DNA from 2 places in the Mesorhizobium sp. B2-8-5 genome. Region 2 is predicted to be linked to the other one. Evidence: riboswitches for the same ligand, from Rfam matches in the RefSeq annotation. Region 2 holds a riboswitch; the other holds the start of a gene.
The links. Region 2 has a riboswitch for cobalamin ahead of bluB (5,6-dimethylbenzimidazole synthase). Riboswitches for the same ligand answer to the same signal wherever they lie in the genome.

Region 1 (7,481 bases), 890 kb from region 2:
AAGCGGCAGCGTCCAGACGCCGAACGTGTCGCCGAATACGGTGATGACGGAGACCGCGCCCGCCGCCGCGCCCGAGGAGAGGCCAAACAGGAACGGATCGGCGAGGTCGTTGCGAGTGACCGTCTGTAGCAGCGCGCCGACCGCGCCAAGGCCGGCGCCGACGGCGATCGCCAGCAACGTGCGCGGCAGCCTCAGGTCGACGACGATGCTACCGACCGGGGCGGATGGGCTCTGGCTGCCCAGTCCGGCCGCATGCATCAGCGCGCCGACGACCTGGCGCAGAGGTATCAGCGTCGAGCCATAGGCGATCGAAAGCAGCCCGAGCGCGACCAGCAGCGTCGCGCCAAGCATCATGGCCAAAGCGAACGATCGGCGGCGCAGATTCACGGCGTGGGACCTGCCGCCGCGATACCGGCGTTCGGGATTAGCCGAGGCATCCGCGACTTCGTCGATGCCGCAAGGGGCCGTCCACCCATCATTCCGGGGCGAAGCAGGCGCGAAGCTCCGTCGCGTAGATGCCGTGACCTGGCACGAGAAGTGCCACGGTGCGGAATTCTGAGCAGCGGCAACGCCTCGGCGTCACGGAATGGATCCTTGGGTCTGCGCCGCCTCGCTTCGCTCCTTGCTCCGCCCGTGGATGACGAAGTCGCGAGTGTTTTGGCCAATCTCCAAAGCGGTCGATTCACAGGCACACGATCCGTCAATGAAGCCATCCCCACCCCTTCAGAACCCCAGACCTAAAACGCTTCCGGATACATGGCCCTGGCGATCTTGCCGATCGCCTCGATATTGGCGGGTCCGGGCGTCAGCTCGGCGTAGCGCAGCGCGACGAAGCGCTCGTTCCTGACAGCGTCGGTCTCCTTCATGGCCGGATGGACTTTAAGGAAATCGAACAGCTTCCTGTAGCCGCCGCCATCTTGGTAATCGAGCAGGATAAGGAACTGCGGATTGCGCGAGGCGACCGTCTCCCAGTCGGTGTTGCCCCAGTTCGTCTCCATGTCGGCCATGATGTTCTCGCCGCCGGCGGCTGCGATCATGGCGTTGGGAATGGCGAACTTGCCGGCGGTGAAGGGCTTGTCCTCGCCGGAATCGTAGAGGAACACGCGCGTGCCCTTGCGGTCGCCGACCTTGGCGGTGATATCGGCAAGCTCGGCCTTCCAGCCGGCGACCAGCTTTTCGGCCTCCGTCTCCTTGCCGAAGATCTTGCCGAGCTTCTCGACATCGCCATAGAGCAAGTCCATCGAGGCGGCGGGCCGGTTCTTGTCGAGATGGACGCAGCTTTCGGTCAGCACCAGCGTCTTGATGCCGTGCGGGGCGAGCGTGTCGGGCGTGACCTCGCCGCCCGGTTTCATGCCGTAGTACCAGCCGGCGAAGAAGAAATCCGGCTGCACGGCGACGAGGCTTTCCAGCGTCGGATATTTTGGCGCCAGCTCCGGGATGGGGCCCTGCTCGGCCTTGAACTCGGGGCCGACCTTGTACCAGCCGGTGATGCCGGTAAGCCCGACGATCGACGGCTGCAGCTTCAGCGCGAAGGCCATCTCGGCCATGTTGAGGTCCTGGATGACGGCGCGTTTTGGCGGTGCATCGAAGGTGAGCGGCTTGCCGCAGCTGTCGACGGTGACCGGGAAGGCGAAGGCGGCCGAGGCGAGAAGCGAGAAGGCAAACGACAAAGCGAGGCGTTTCACGGGGTGGTGCTCCTTGTTTGGGTTGGGCAGGCTCAGGATGACGAGGAAGCGCGCGTGGGCAGCTCGAAGACGGTGAGCTCGCGGTCCTCGGTCGGGTGCCGCAGGCGCAGCACGTCGATGCCGAAAACCTCGCGGATATGCGGCTGCGCCAGCGCCTCGCGGGGCGGCGCCAGCGCGTGCAGCCGGGCGTTGCTCATCACCGCGACGTTGGTGGCGAAGGGCGCCACCAAGGCGAGATCGTGCAGCACGGCGACCACGGTCATGCTGAATTCGGCCACCAGTTCGAGCAGTTCTGCGCGGGCGCGCGGGTCAAGGTGGTTGGTCGGCTCGTCGAGGAACAGGATCTTCGGCTCTTGCGCGATGGCACGGGCGAGCTGTGCGCGCTGGCGCTCGCCGCCGGAGAGCGAGCCGATGCTGCGCGCGAGCAGTGGCAAGAGCCCCGTCCGGCGCAGTGCTTCGACGACGATGTCGCGGTCGTCGTGCCGGCGCCTCAGGCCGGCATGCGGGACGCGGCCAAGCTCGACATAGTCGATGAGCGCCAGCCGTGGATCCGGCTGGTCCGTCTGGCCGACGACGGCGATGCTGAGCGCCCGCTCGGCGGCGGTGATCCTATCCAGCCGGCGCCCGGCCAGGCGAACCTCGCCGTGGCTCGGCGACAACGCCCCGCACAACATTCGCAGCAGAGTCGTCTTGCCGGCGCCGTTCGGGCCGATAATGGCGAGGCGCTCACCCGCCGCCAGCGACAGGCTGACATCCTCGACCAGCGTCCGGCCGTTTGCCGTGGCGCCCAGATCGCGGGCTTCAAGCAGGGGCGCGCTCACCGGACTTGCTCCCTGGCCTTACCCGCGGCGGGGATGCGCGCCAGTATCTTGCCGGCGAGCCTTGCCGGGCGCTGGCCGGAATTGCACCAGCCGTCGGGCAGCGAGGCATAGAGCCTGGCAAATTCCACCAGCGCGCCGGCGTCGGTGCCCCTGTCGATGGAACCGAAGAGATAGGTGGCTTTGCCTTGCGCCTTGAAGGCCACGGTGAGCGGCCGCGCGCAACCCGCCATGCAGTCGATGGTCTCGACGGCAAAGGAAGGCGCCGGCTGCAAGGAAAGCCTGGAACGCAGGTCGGCGCACAAACCCTCGCCGGACCTCAGTCCGGTCACGGTATCGCGACACAGAGAACAGACGATGATGCGATGGCTCGAGCGTTTCACCGTTTCACGGAAACGGCGAACCGCTCTATCTCTTTGTTTTGACGCAATTCCAGACGGAAAACCGCTACACACTTTTCCTGGAATTGCTCTCGAGGCGTCCAACATTTCCGTCACTTTCCAAAATGGCGACGGAAGGATGCTGGACGAGCCGGCCGACAAGACCGGCGCCCGCGTCTCCTCCCGGCACACCCCGTCCGGTCAACTCATGTCGATGGCAGGTCTCCTGGCTCGCGGGTCGTTGCGCCATCCGCCTTCCCAGCCTTGCCGGCCAGTGGCGTTTCGGATGGAGCTCGCCGCTCACAGTTGCGGGGGCAGCCACGGGTTCAATCCAGACCGGATCTCACCGTGTTCCCTTTTCACCCCTCGCCTTGCGGCTCGGGGACCATGGCGCAGCCATCGTAGGTTGTCCGCGTGCGAGTCGCAACGGCTTCTGTCCGCCCATGGCGCGAAAGACATGGCGGGATCCTCGTGTCGGTGCCGCAAGTCGCTTGCTTCGTTTTGATATGTAATAACATTACCAAATAGAATACGCTGCCTTGGCTTGTCAACGTCATTCGACTTCGCTTGAAGCGCAATTTCGATCAAACTGGCCGCCGGTGCGGGGACTAGTGTCGCCCCGCCAGATGCGAGGAAACATGAACCCGACCGAGAAAGCGCTGTGGTTTGTCGAAAGCCATCTGCCGGACGCGATCAGCCTCGACGAAATAGCGGCAAGCAGCGGCGTGTCGCGCTTCCATGTGACGCGCGCCTTCGGCGCCGCCACGGGACGATCGGTCATGGGTTATATGCGAGCGCGCCGCTTGAGCGAAGCGGCGCGCAAGCTGGCCGGCGGCGCGCCCGATATTCTTTTGGTCGCGCTCGATGCCGGCTACGGCTCGCATGAGGCTTTCACGCGGGCCTTTCGCGAGGCGTTCGGCACCACGCCGGAATTGGTGCGCGCGCAAGGCTCGACCCAAAACCTCGACCTCGTGGAGCCCATTCTGATGGACAGTTCGCTTCTCACCACTCTCGAGCCGCCGCGCTTCGAGACCAGCCGCCCCTTCCTCATCGCCGGTCTCGGCGAGCGCTACAGCTGCGAGACCAGCGCCGGCATTCCAATGCAATGGCAGCGCTTCGCACCCTATATCGGCAACATTCCAGGCGAAGTGCCTGGCGTCTTCTACGGCGTGTGCACGAATGGCGACGATGCCGGCAATTTCGACTATGTCGTCGGGGTCGAGGTGACGGATTTCTCCGATCTGCCGAAGGATTTCTATCGCGTGCGGGTGCCGGCGCGGAAATACGCGGTGTTCTCGCATCGCGAGCACATCTCGGCCATCCGCCGGACCATCAACACGATCTGGAACAGCTGGCTGCCGCCATCCGGCCACGAAATCGCCGACGCGCCGGAATTCGAGCGCTATGGACCCGAATTCGACGCGCGCACCGGCAATGGCGGGTTGGAGATCTGGTTGCCGGTGAAGGGGTGAGCGCCTTCCCTTCACCTTGTGGGAGAAGGCAAAGAGCTAAAGTTCCAGATCCCACGTCTGCCCGACAAGGTCCTTGCCGAACGAATGGTGGCGTTCCTCGTCGACCAGCTTGAAACCCACTGCTTGATAGATGCGGCGGGCCGCGCCCAGTATGTCATTGGTCCATAAGGTCAGCGTCTTGTAGCCCTTGGCGCGCGCGAAGGCGATGCTTTCGTCGACCAGGCGCGCACCGATGCCAAGGCCGCGCGCCGATGGCTCGACATAGAGCAGCCTGAGCTTCGCCACCTCCGGCGACTTGCGCACGACGAAGACGGAACCGACAACCTCGCCCGCGCGCTCGGCGATCCAGGCACGCTCCCACTTCGGATCGAACTTCTTGACGAATTCGCCAAGGATTTCGGCGACCAGCGCCTCGAAGGTCCCGTCCCAACCATACTCCTGCGTGTAGAGCATGCCCTGGCGGCGCGTGATCCAACCGATGTCGCCAACCTGCAGCGGCCGCAGGATGTAGGCTTCCTTCGGTTCGGGTTTGTCGCCGAGCAGCTCCTGTACGGTACGCATGGCCTTGACCAGCCGCTCCTGGTCGACAGGCGCCAGGCGATCGAGCAGCGCCCGCACCTGGTCGTGCGAATCCTGGTTGAGCGGCGCGAAGGCCTGCCTGCCCGCGGGCGTCAGCGCGATCGAGGCGCGGCGCGCATCCGCCTCGGTGGCTTCGCGCTCGACCAGGCCGCGCTCCTCGAATTTCTTGAGAAGACGGCTGACATAGCCGGGGTCGAGGCCAAGCTCGCGGATCAGGTCGCTGGCGACGAGCCCGTCGCGATGCGCAAGCTCATAGAGCACCCGCGCCTCGGTCAGCGAGAACGGGCTCCTCAACAGGCCCTCGTCGAGCAGGCCGATCTGGCGGGTGTAGAATCGGTTGAAGGACCGGACCGTGTCGATGCGCTCCTTGCCGGGGCGGTCGTGGATCGTCATGGGGATTTCCTCCTGTCTTGGACAGGATCAATCATTTAGTTGACTGAGTCAACGAATAGGTCCCGCCTTCGTCATTCTAGGGCGGAGCGACGCGAAGCGGAGCGCAGACCCTAGAATGACGACCTCACGGTCACCAGTGCTAATAGCGAGCGCCGAAGCGTCCCTCACCCCATCGGCAGCACCGGCCAGAACTCCACGATGCGCCCGGCCGAAAACACCCCGATCGCCCCGAAATGCTGCAGGACCGCCTCGCTCTGTGTCGGCCGCAGCAAGGCGTAGTCGCCGGGCTTCACGTCCGCGCCCGCGGGCAGCCCCATGAACTGCTGGTTGGAGGACAGACCGATCAAGCCGTTCGGCCTCATGCCTTCGGGAAACACCGGTTCGGCCATCCACTTGCCGCCGTAGAGATAGCAGCCCTTGCGCGGGAAGAGGCCGAGCGCCCGCAACGTGCGCGACACCGCCGGTGGACCGGGCAGCATCGGATCGAGCGCCTTGAGGATCGGCGTCACGATAAATGCCGCCGGCTGGAAGCCTCCCAGGCCGGGCGTGTCGAAATCCTTGGGCAGCACGAAAGCCGAGCCGATCGACACTTCGTTAGCGACGCCCGAGCCGTGCAGTAGCGCTGTCTTCGAGCCGCCGATGTTGAGGATGCGGCGCTGGTCCGGGTCGAGGGCGCCGGCGAACTCGGCGGCCTTGGCAGAGGCCCGCTTCAGCGCCTTGGCCGCACCGCCAAACAGGCCAGGTATCTCCGGCGCATGCGCCTCATAGGCCATGATGCCTTCGCAGCGCAGACCTTTTGGAATCGTGAGCGCGTTAATCTCGGCAGGACTGGAAAAACCGCCGCGATGCAGGCCGACGTCCACCTCGAAAGCGAAGCGCAATTCGGTGTCGAGCGCGGCAGCGAGCGCGCCATATTCCGCCAGCCGCTCCTGCGTATCGATCAGCCAGCAGACGCGCGACCACCAGCCGGCGCCGCCTCTCGTCAGCGCGGCCCGGGCGGCGCGCACCGGCATCGGCTTGCCATAGAGCAGGTCGCCCTCGGGAAAAGCGTCGAGCACGGCCTGCGTCACCGGCGGATGGAAGGTCATGAAGCGGTTGGTTTCGAGTGCTCGCGCGATGTGCGAGAGCAGCGGCATGCAAGGCAGCGACTTGTCGACCAGTCGCACCGCCAAGCCCGGCGCCAGCCTCTCCTTCACCAGCGCGATGTTGCCGTCCAGCCGGTCGCGGTCGAGCACCAGGCAGGGCCGGAAAATCTCGGCGGCCCGCAATGCGTCGGACAGGGCAGTGAAATAGGCGCTCATCGTCGGATGCCAAAAGGGCTGGGTTCGATGCCGAACAGGCCGGCCATGTAGGGCGACACGAAACGGTTTTTGGGGTCGATGTCGCGGCGTACCGCCATGGCATCATCCCAGCGCGGATAGAGTTTCCTGAAGTCCGCCGCCTTCAGGCCGTGCATCTTTCCCCAATGCGGCCTGCCGCCATACTTGCGGAAGATCGGCTCGGCGGCGCGCATGAAGGGCAGCGGGTCGTTCGCCGCATCGTGGTGGATGGCGATCGAGCAGGTCAGCCGTTTGTAGAAAGGCGAAAGCCAGAATTCGTCGGGCGCCACCGAACGCACCTCCATCGGGAAATAGACTTCCGGGAAGTGCTTCTCCGTCAGCGCGATGATCTCGGCCAACGCCTTGGGACCTTCCTCGTAAGGCAGGTGGTACTCCATCTCGTTGAATTTGGTGCGACGGTCGCTGGCGTAGACGTTGAGCCAGTCCTGCACATAGTCCTCGGAGGGCATTTTCTTCACCGCGCCCCTGATCAGCGCGCGGCGCAGCAACGGCAGCCAGCGCAAAGTGGTGCGCAGCTTGCGCAGCGTCGCCAGCCCTTCCTCGTCGTCCTCGGTCGGCCGCAGCGTCGGCGGCGCGTCACTGAGATCGCTGGCAATGAACTGCACATAGTCGGCGAAGGGGATGTAATAGAACTCGGCCGAGCGATGCGCGGCCATCATCGTTTCGAAATCGCGCAGCATGTCGCCGACCGGCAGGACCCATTTGCGGCGGCGCAGCCGATAGGTAGCGATGTTGTTCATCGTCACTTCGGTCAGCACGCCGAAGCTGCCCAGCGCGACGCCGGTGGCGTGGATCATGTCAAGGTCGTCTGCCC
Region 2 (7,481 bases):
TCGTCTTCGGCGACATCCGCGACGGCGAGGATGTGCCGGTGCGCCTGCATTCGGAAGATGTCGTCACCGACGTCTTCGGCACCAGCCATCGCCTCGACGACATCATGAAGGCGATGGGCGAGCGCAGGCGCGGCGTCATCGTCTATCTGCGCGAGGGCTCGGTCGGCGTCGCCCATCAGGAGCGCAAGCGTCCCGCGAGCGGCGAGCGCGAAGATCATGAAGAAGCGCGCCGCCGCGAGAACGAATGGCGCGAGATCGGCCTCGGCGCCCAGATCCTCAAGGACCTCGGCATCTCCTCGATCAACCTGATCGCCTCTCGCGAGCGCCACTATGTCGGCCTCGAAGGCTTTGGCATCCACATCGCCAAGACCGAGATTCTTTAGGCTGCCGGGGGCGCCGAAGGTCCTGGCGGCAGCCCCGCCGGCGTTGCTGATTGACCGAAGCCTCCGCGGCGGAGGCGATTGGCCGGGGCCTCCGCGACGTCGTCATCTCGGGTCTATCCCGCTTCGAGTCGCTCCGACCGTGGATGACGAAGTCGCGTAGGTCTCGGCTAACTTCCAACGTCTGCGATGATGATCGGACGGCCGAATAATCGTCACTCCGCAGGCACCGCCGCTTCGCCCCTGTCCGCATCGCAATCGCCCGTCGCCAGCCGGCACTGCCCGGCAAGCACCGTGGCCAGCGCGATCGCCCCGGCCGCCACCGACACCCAGAACCCGTTCTGCGGACCGAAATTGTCGACCATCCAGCCGGCGGCGAAGGAGCCCAGCGCCATGCCGATGCCGATGCCGGTGGTTATCCAGGTGACGCCTTCGGTGAGCATTGCCGGCGGCACGTGGCGCTCGATCAGGCCGAAGGCTGTGATGAAGGTCGGCGAGATCGCGACGCCGCTGACGAAGACCGCCAGCGCCAACGTCGGCACCGTGTCGGCGAAAAGCAATGGCAGCGTGGTGAGCGCGATCACCGTGACCGCGACCACGAGTTGCCGCTGCAGCGGCGCCTTCAGGCTGAGCGCGCCGACGATGATGCCGAGCACGAAGGATCCAAGCGCATAGACGCCGATGACGAGGCTTGCAGCCTCGGGCTGGCCGAGCGCCTTGGTGATGGCGACGGTGGTGACTTCCGTGGTGGCGAAGGTCGCGCCGACGAAGATCAGCGCGAAGGTGATGATCTGCACCGGCCGCAGGCGGATCGCCGAACCGGCCGCGCCATGTTCCGCCGGACGTACCGGTGGCTCGGACGAGCGCTGCAGCAGGAATGCCGCCGAACCGAGCGCGAGCAGCAACGTGCTGACCACCATGCCGGCTTCGGGAAACAGCGCTGCGCTCAAGCCCACTGACAGCGAGGCTCCGGCGACATAGACCAATTCGTCCGCAGCCGATTCGAACGCGAAGGCGGTGCTCAACTCGGGACGATCGCGAAAAATCTCGGTCCAGCGAGCCCTGACCAGCGCCGGGATGTTGGGCATGGCGGCGGCAAGCAGCGCCGACCCGAACAGGGTCCAGGCCGGCCAGTGCTGGTTGGCCGCCACGATCAATGTCGTGAAGGCAAGCACCGAGACAAGCGTGGTCGGCAGGGCAATCGCGGTTTGGCCAAGCTGATCCACCCATCGCGAGATCTGCGGTGACAAAACAGCATTCACAAGGGCGTAGGTCGCCGAGACCGCCCCGGCCAGCCAGTATTCGCCATGCGTCTGCGAGAGCATCGCCACGATGCCGATCGGCGCCATGGCGATCGGCAGCCGCGCGATGAAGGCGGCCGCGGCAAAGCCTTTCGTGCCGGGAGCCCGAAAGATGTCCGCATAGGGGTTTCGCATGATCCTGCTCCTCGACAAGAGCGCATACTAAAACTACATGCGCTGCGTATGAATGTGAGATAGTTCATACGCTGCGTATGTCAATTGGCATACGAGGCGTATGTTAGTAGGGCCAGAGCCATGTACAGACCGCGCAAGGAGATGATCGCCGAAACGCGCGCCAAGCTGATCGCGGCCGCCCGCCACGCCTTCGGCACGGTCGGCTACGCCGAGGCCTCGATGGACGATTTCACCGCGTCGGCCGGCCTGACGCGCGGCGCGCTCTACCATCATTTCGGCGACAAGAAGGGGCTGCTGCAGGCGGTGATCGCCGAGATCGACGGCGAAATGGCCGAGCGGGTGAACGAGGCGGCTTCGAAGGCGCCGACCCGCTGGCAGCATTTCGTCGATGAATGCACCAGCTATATCGAAATGGCGCTGGAGCCGGAAATCCAGCGCATCATGTTCCGCGACGGTCCGGCGGTGCTCGGCGACCCGGCGCAGTGGCCGAATGCCAGCGCTTGCATCGCCTCGATGACCGACCATCTGACGAAGCTGCAGGACGAGGGGGTGGTCGTTCCAGAGCTTGATCCCGAGACGACCTCACGGCTGATCAATGGCGCCAGCAGCCAGGCCGCGCAGCGCATCGCCAATTCGAAGGATCCCGAAGCGACGTCGAAGAAGGCGATCGCGGCGTTCAAGCAACTGCTCGAAGGCTTGCGCAAGAGGGTTGACGGCACGCTTGGGTAACCAAGCCACCGGGTTGTGCACCGCTTTCCGGCCGACGCAACCCCGCCGCGATTGACAATCAATGGGGCGAGCGCATCCTCCACCGCCAACTCTTACAGCGCCGCGCGTTCTTTGAACGCGCAAAGGACGCTGTAAAAACTTTGATTCAGCGCATGACTCTTCTCCGAAAATCCATTCCGATTTTCGGGATCATGCGCGGGGGTGTGGAGAGTCGGGGCATGTGGGACTTCAGCATCGCCAGGTCGGTGTCCATCATGATGCGGACATGGCCGTTCATCGTCTTTCGCATGATCGTCTATTTCGGCATCACGGTTGCCTACATCATGGCGACTGGGACGGGGGCCAGCGTCGGCTACGGCGTCGGCCACATCTCGACCGATCCCGACGGGCCGATGTCCTTCGCGCTCTGGGGCGGCGTGGTCGGCTTCGGCGTCGTGTCGATCGCCGTCTACTGGATCCGCGAATACATCCTCTACGTGCTGAAGGCGGGCCATATCGCCGTCATGGTGCATCTGATCGACGGCCACGATGTCCCTGACGGCCAGAACCAGATCGCCTATGCCAAGGAAGTGGTCACCCAGCGTTTCGCCGAGGCCAACATCCTTTTCGTCGTCGACCAACTGGTCAAGGGCGCCATCCGCGCCATCACCGGCCTGATCGGCGGCATAGCCGCCTTCCTGCCGATCCCGGGCCTGAGCGGCATCGTCAGCTTCATCAACACCATCATCCGTATCTCGCTGACCTATGTCGACGAGATCATCCTCGGCTACAACATCCGCATCAATTCGAACTCGCCCTTCGAGACGGCCAGGCAAGGCGTCGTCCTCTACGCCCAGAACGGCAAGCACATGGTCAAGAACGCCGTCTGGCTGGCGGCGATCATGTGGGGCGTGTCCTTCGTCATCTTCCTGTTGATGCTGGCGCCCGCCGCGGCGATCCTCTGGGTCATGCCGGGTCAGCTTGCCGGCTGGGCTTTCGTGCTGGCCATCGTCTTTGCCTGGGCCTTCAAGGCGGCCTTCATCGAGCCCTTCGCCATTGCATCGCTGATGCAGGTCTATTTCGAAGCCATCGAGGGCCAGGTGCCCAATCCCGAATGGGACCACCGGCTGGCCGAGGCCTCGTCCAAGTTCAGGGAACTGCGCGACAAGGCGCTGGGCTCCTTCGGCGGCGGCTCGCGCTGGGATACGCCCCGGGCCGCTTGATCAGGATTTCGAAGGACCGCCTAAAGCGCGTCGCGTCGAAACGGATTCACGCGACGCGCTTTTAGGTCGTTGCTTGATGCATGTCGTTGTCGCAAAACCGAGGTCACTTTTGCGCGACATGCATTAGCCTTGCGATCGCCGATTTGAGCGGCGCCTCGCCGGCGCCGCGGAAAGTCTCGCTCATCACCAACTCCGGCAGCGGCAGGCGCTTGCCCCAGCCATGGGCCTCGAGATCGGGCTTCGGCGCGAAGGCTGAGACGCGGCCCACGCAGAGATAGGCGATCGGCGTGACATGTTCGGGGATTGCGAGAAGCCGCCTCAGCGCTTCGATCTCGATGATGCTTACCCAGCCGACGCCGACACCTTCGGCACGCGCCGCCAGCCAGAAATTCTGCACCGCGCAGACGGTGCTGTAGAGATCCATCTCCGGATTATGCCAACGCCCGAGCGGCGAGTCCTTCGACCGCTGCCGGTCGCAGGTGATGCACAGATTGAGCGCGCTTTCGCAGATGCCCTCGAGCTTCAGCTTGCGGTAAAGCGCCTGCCGTTCCGCCTCGATCGCCGGCAGCTCCTGCTCGCGCGCGGCGAGGAACAGGTCGCGCACCTGCTGACGCCTGCCTGGATCGCGGATGACGATGAAGTTCCACGGCTGCATGTAGCCGACCGACGGCGCATGATGCGCGGCGGTGATGAGCCGCGCCAACACGCTGTCATCGAGGTCGTCGGGGACAAAATGGCTGCGCACGTCACGCCTGGTGAACATCGCCCGATAGACCGCGTCGCGCGCCAATTGGTCAAAGTCGTCGCCGCTCGCGGCGATCGCTGCTGCCGTCATCGCTTTTCCCCTTGCGACAAGCAGTCCCCCGCCTGACCAAGCGGAAAACCATGTCTGCCGGGCCGGTCTTCTGGCTCGGGATCCTCCCGCATCCGGCGCCTTCCCGTCATCGACAGTGGCTTTGCCGGCGCGGTCCCCCTCACAGCGTTGGGCACGCCACGGAGTTCAACCGTGTTCCCGATTCTCCCGCGTCGCGGGCACCAGGCAGCGAAGAACCTTACCGCGAAGCTTGCGCCGCGCCAATGGCGCCAGCGACACGGGCTGGCGCAATTTTCCCCAGCCATTCGGCTTTCAAACATGGTCATCCGCGCCGCCGGTGCCTAGATTAGGCGCCATGGCCACCCGTCTCTACACGCACCCGATCTTTCTGGAACACCTCACGCCGCCCGGCCATCCCGAGCGGCCCGACCGCCTGCGCGCCATCGAACGCGTGCTCGACGACGAGGCTTTTTCGGCGCTCGACCGCGTCAAGGCGCCCGAAGGCGATGAGAAAACGATCCTCTATGCGCATCCCGAGGATTTCGTCGAGCGCGTGCGCGCGGCGATCCCTGAGAACGGCATCGTCTCGATCGACGCCGATACCAGCGCCAGCCCGAAAAGCTGGCAGGCCGTGGTGACGGCGATCGGCGGCGCCAACGCGGCGGTAGACGACGTCTTCGAGGGCCGTGCCGCCAACGTCTTCGTCGCCGCCCGTCCGCCGGGTCACCACGCCGAAAAGACCACCGCGATGGGCTTCTGCCTGTTCAACACGGCCGCGATCGCCGCCCGCTACGCGCAGAAGAAGCATCAGGCCGAGCGCGTCGCCATCGTCGACTGGGACGTCCACCACGGCAACGGCACACAGGACATTTTTTGGGACGACCCGTCGGTTCTCTATTGCTCGACGCACCAGATGCCGCTTTATCCCGGTACCGGAGCGAAAAGTGAAACCGGCGCCGGCAATATCATCAACGCGCCGCTCGCGCCGCAGACCGGCAGCGACCTGTTCCGCGACGCCTTCCTGTCGCGCGTGCTGCCCTCCATCGATGCGTTTGCGCCGGACCTGATCATCATTTCAGCCGGCTTCGACGCGCACCACCGCGATCCGCTGGCCGAGATCAACCTGACCGAGGACGATTTCGACTGGGCGACCGGGCAATTGATGGAGCGCGCCGGACGCCACAGCTCCAACAGGCTCGTCAGCTTGCTGGAAGGCGGCTACGATCTGCAGGGACTGGCATTTTCAGTCGCCGCCCATGTCGGGCGGCTGATGAAGGGATAGGGTATGGCATTGGAAGACAATGAGGACGTCAAGGCGATGAGCTTCGAACAGGCGCTAGACGCTCTGGAGAAGATCGTCGATGATCTTGAGCGCGGCGACGTCCCGCTCGACCAGTCGATCAAGATCTATGAGCGCGGCGAAGCGCTGAAGGCGCATTGTGACCGGCTGCTGAAAGCGGCCGAGGACAAGGTCGAGAAGATCAGGCTGTCGCGCGACGGCAAGCCGGTAGGAACGGAGCCGCTCGACGCAGAGTAACGACGCAGAGTAATTTGGACGACGGTGGGCAAAGAAAGCAGGTAAGGAGTTCAAGCTATGTGCCGCAACATCAAGACCCTGGCCAATTTCGAGCCGCCGGCGACCAATGACGAAGTGCATGACGCAGCGCTGCAATTCGTGCGCAAGCTGAGCGGCTCGACCAAGCCCTCCAAGCGCAACGAACATGCCTTCCACCATGCGGTCGAGGCGATCACAGCTGTCGCGCGCGAATTGATCGATTCGCTCGAAACCAACCAGGAACCGCGCAACCGCGAGGAAGAAGCTGCCAAGGCGAAGGCCAGGTCGGCGCTGCGTTTCGCCTGAGGATCCGACATGAGCTTCTTTCCGGGAAACGATCCTGAACCGGGCGATGCCTTCGCCTGCGACCAGATCGAGCTGATGGTCGTCCCCAACGCCAAGGACATTGGCGGCTTCGAGGTGCGCCGCGCCCTGCCGACGGCGAAGCGCCGTCTGGTCGGGCCGTTCATCTTCTTCGACCGCATGGGGCCAGCGATCCTGCGCGCCGGCCATGCGCTCGACGTGCGTCCGCATCCGCATATCGGCCTCTCCACCGTCACCTACCTGTTCGACGGCAAGATCAGGCATCGCGATTCGCTCGGCACCGAAATGGTGATCGCGCCGGGCGACGTGAATTTGATGACAGCCGGGCGCGGTATCGTCCATTCCGAGCGCACGCCGGAGGAGTTGCGCGGCGCGCCGATGTCGGTCTCCGGCCTGCAGACCTGGCTGGCGCTGCCCGACGGCAAGGAGGAGATTGCCCCGGTGTTCGCGAACACGTCGGTGGCCCGCTTGCCGCAGATCGATGCCGAGGGCGTCAGCGGCCGCGTCGTCATCGGCGAATTCTCAGGCCTGCGCTCGCCCGTGGCGACCGCTTCGGACACGCTTTACGCCGATCTCAGGCTGGCGGCGGGCGCGAGCGTGAAGATCCCGGCCGATGCCGAGGAGCGCGCCATCTACACGTTGGAAGGCGACGTCTCGATCGCCGGCGATATTTTCCCGGCCGAGCGGCTCCTCGTGTTCAAGCCGGGCGAGGAGATCATCGTTTCCTCCGAGCGCGGCGCGCATTTCATGCTGTTCGGCGGCGCTTCGCTGGGCTCCAAGCGCTACATCTGGTGGAATTTCGTCTCGTCCTCGAAGGAACGCATCGAGCAGGCCAAGCAGGAATGGAAGACAGGCCGCTTCGATATCGTTCCCGGCGATGAGGAAGAGTTCATCCCGTTGCCCGAAGGTTAGGATAGGCGTCGTCGGCGCGTCACTGACGCGCATTTACATTCGCCCGCCGGCGGCCTATTCCGCGCATGATTATGGCGCAATCTGCTGATAGCGCCGTGTTCGATCGATAAGGCAGGACGCGCCCGAGTG

Region 1: linked by a shared signal. The riboswitch ahead of FJ430_RS23325 (DUF1636 family protein) and the one ahead of bluB (5,6-dimethylbenzimidazole synthase) in region 2 are both predicted to bind cobalamin.

Annotation. Positions count from the first base shown of each region.
Region 1 is NZ_CP083951.1:4,777,964-4,785,444, forward strand. Features, by position in the region: gene FJ430_RS23310 (FecCD family ABC transporter permease) at 1-354, opposite strand, end outside; gene FJ430_RS23315 (ABC transporter substrate-binding protein) at 738-1,685, opposite strand; gene FJ430_RS23320 (ABC transporter ATP-binding protein) at 1,718-2,506, opposite strand; gene FJ430_RS23325 (DUF1636 family protein) at 2,503-2,835, opposite strand; cobalamin riboswitch at 3,082-3,288, opposite strand; gene FJ430_RS23330 (AraC family transcriptional regulator) at 3,522-4,355, shown strand; gene FJ430_RS23335 (bifunctional helix-turn-helix transcriptional regulator/GNAT family N-acetyltransferase) at 4,392-5,327, opposite strand; gene FJ430_RS23340 (alanine racemase) at 5,492-6,628, opposite strand; gene FJ430_RS23345 (D-arabinono-1,4-lactone oxidase) at 6,625-7,481, opposite strand, start outside.
Region 2 is NZ_CP083951.1:5,666,476-5,673,956, reverse strand. Features, by position in the region: gene ribB (3,4-dihydroxy-2-butanone-4-phosphate synthase) at 1-383, shown strand, start outside; gene FJ430_RS28095 (MFS transporter) at 596-1,816, opposite strand; gene FJ430_RS28090 (TetR/AcrR family transcriptional regulator) at 1,937-2,545, shown strand; gene FJ430_RS28085 (hypothetical protein) at 2,764-3,747, shown strand; gene bluB (5,6-dimethylbenzimidazole synthase) at 3,851-4,582, opposite strand; cobalamin riboswitch at 4,625-4,802, opposite strand; gene FJ430_RS28075 (histone deacetylase family protein) at 4,917-5,843, shown strand; gene FJ430_RS28070 (exodeoxyribonuclease VII small subunit) at 5,847-6,098, shown strand; gene FJ430_RS28065 (DUF2277 domain-containing protein) at 6,156-6,422, shown strand; gene FJ430_RS28060 (pirin family protein) at 6,432-7,352, shown strand; gene dxs (1-deoxy-D-xylulose-5-phosphate synthase) at 7,479-7,481, shown strand, end outside.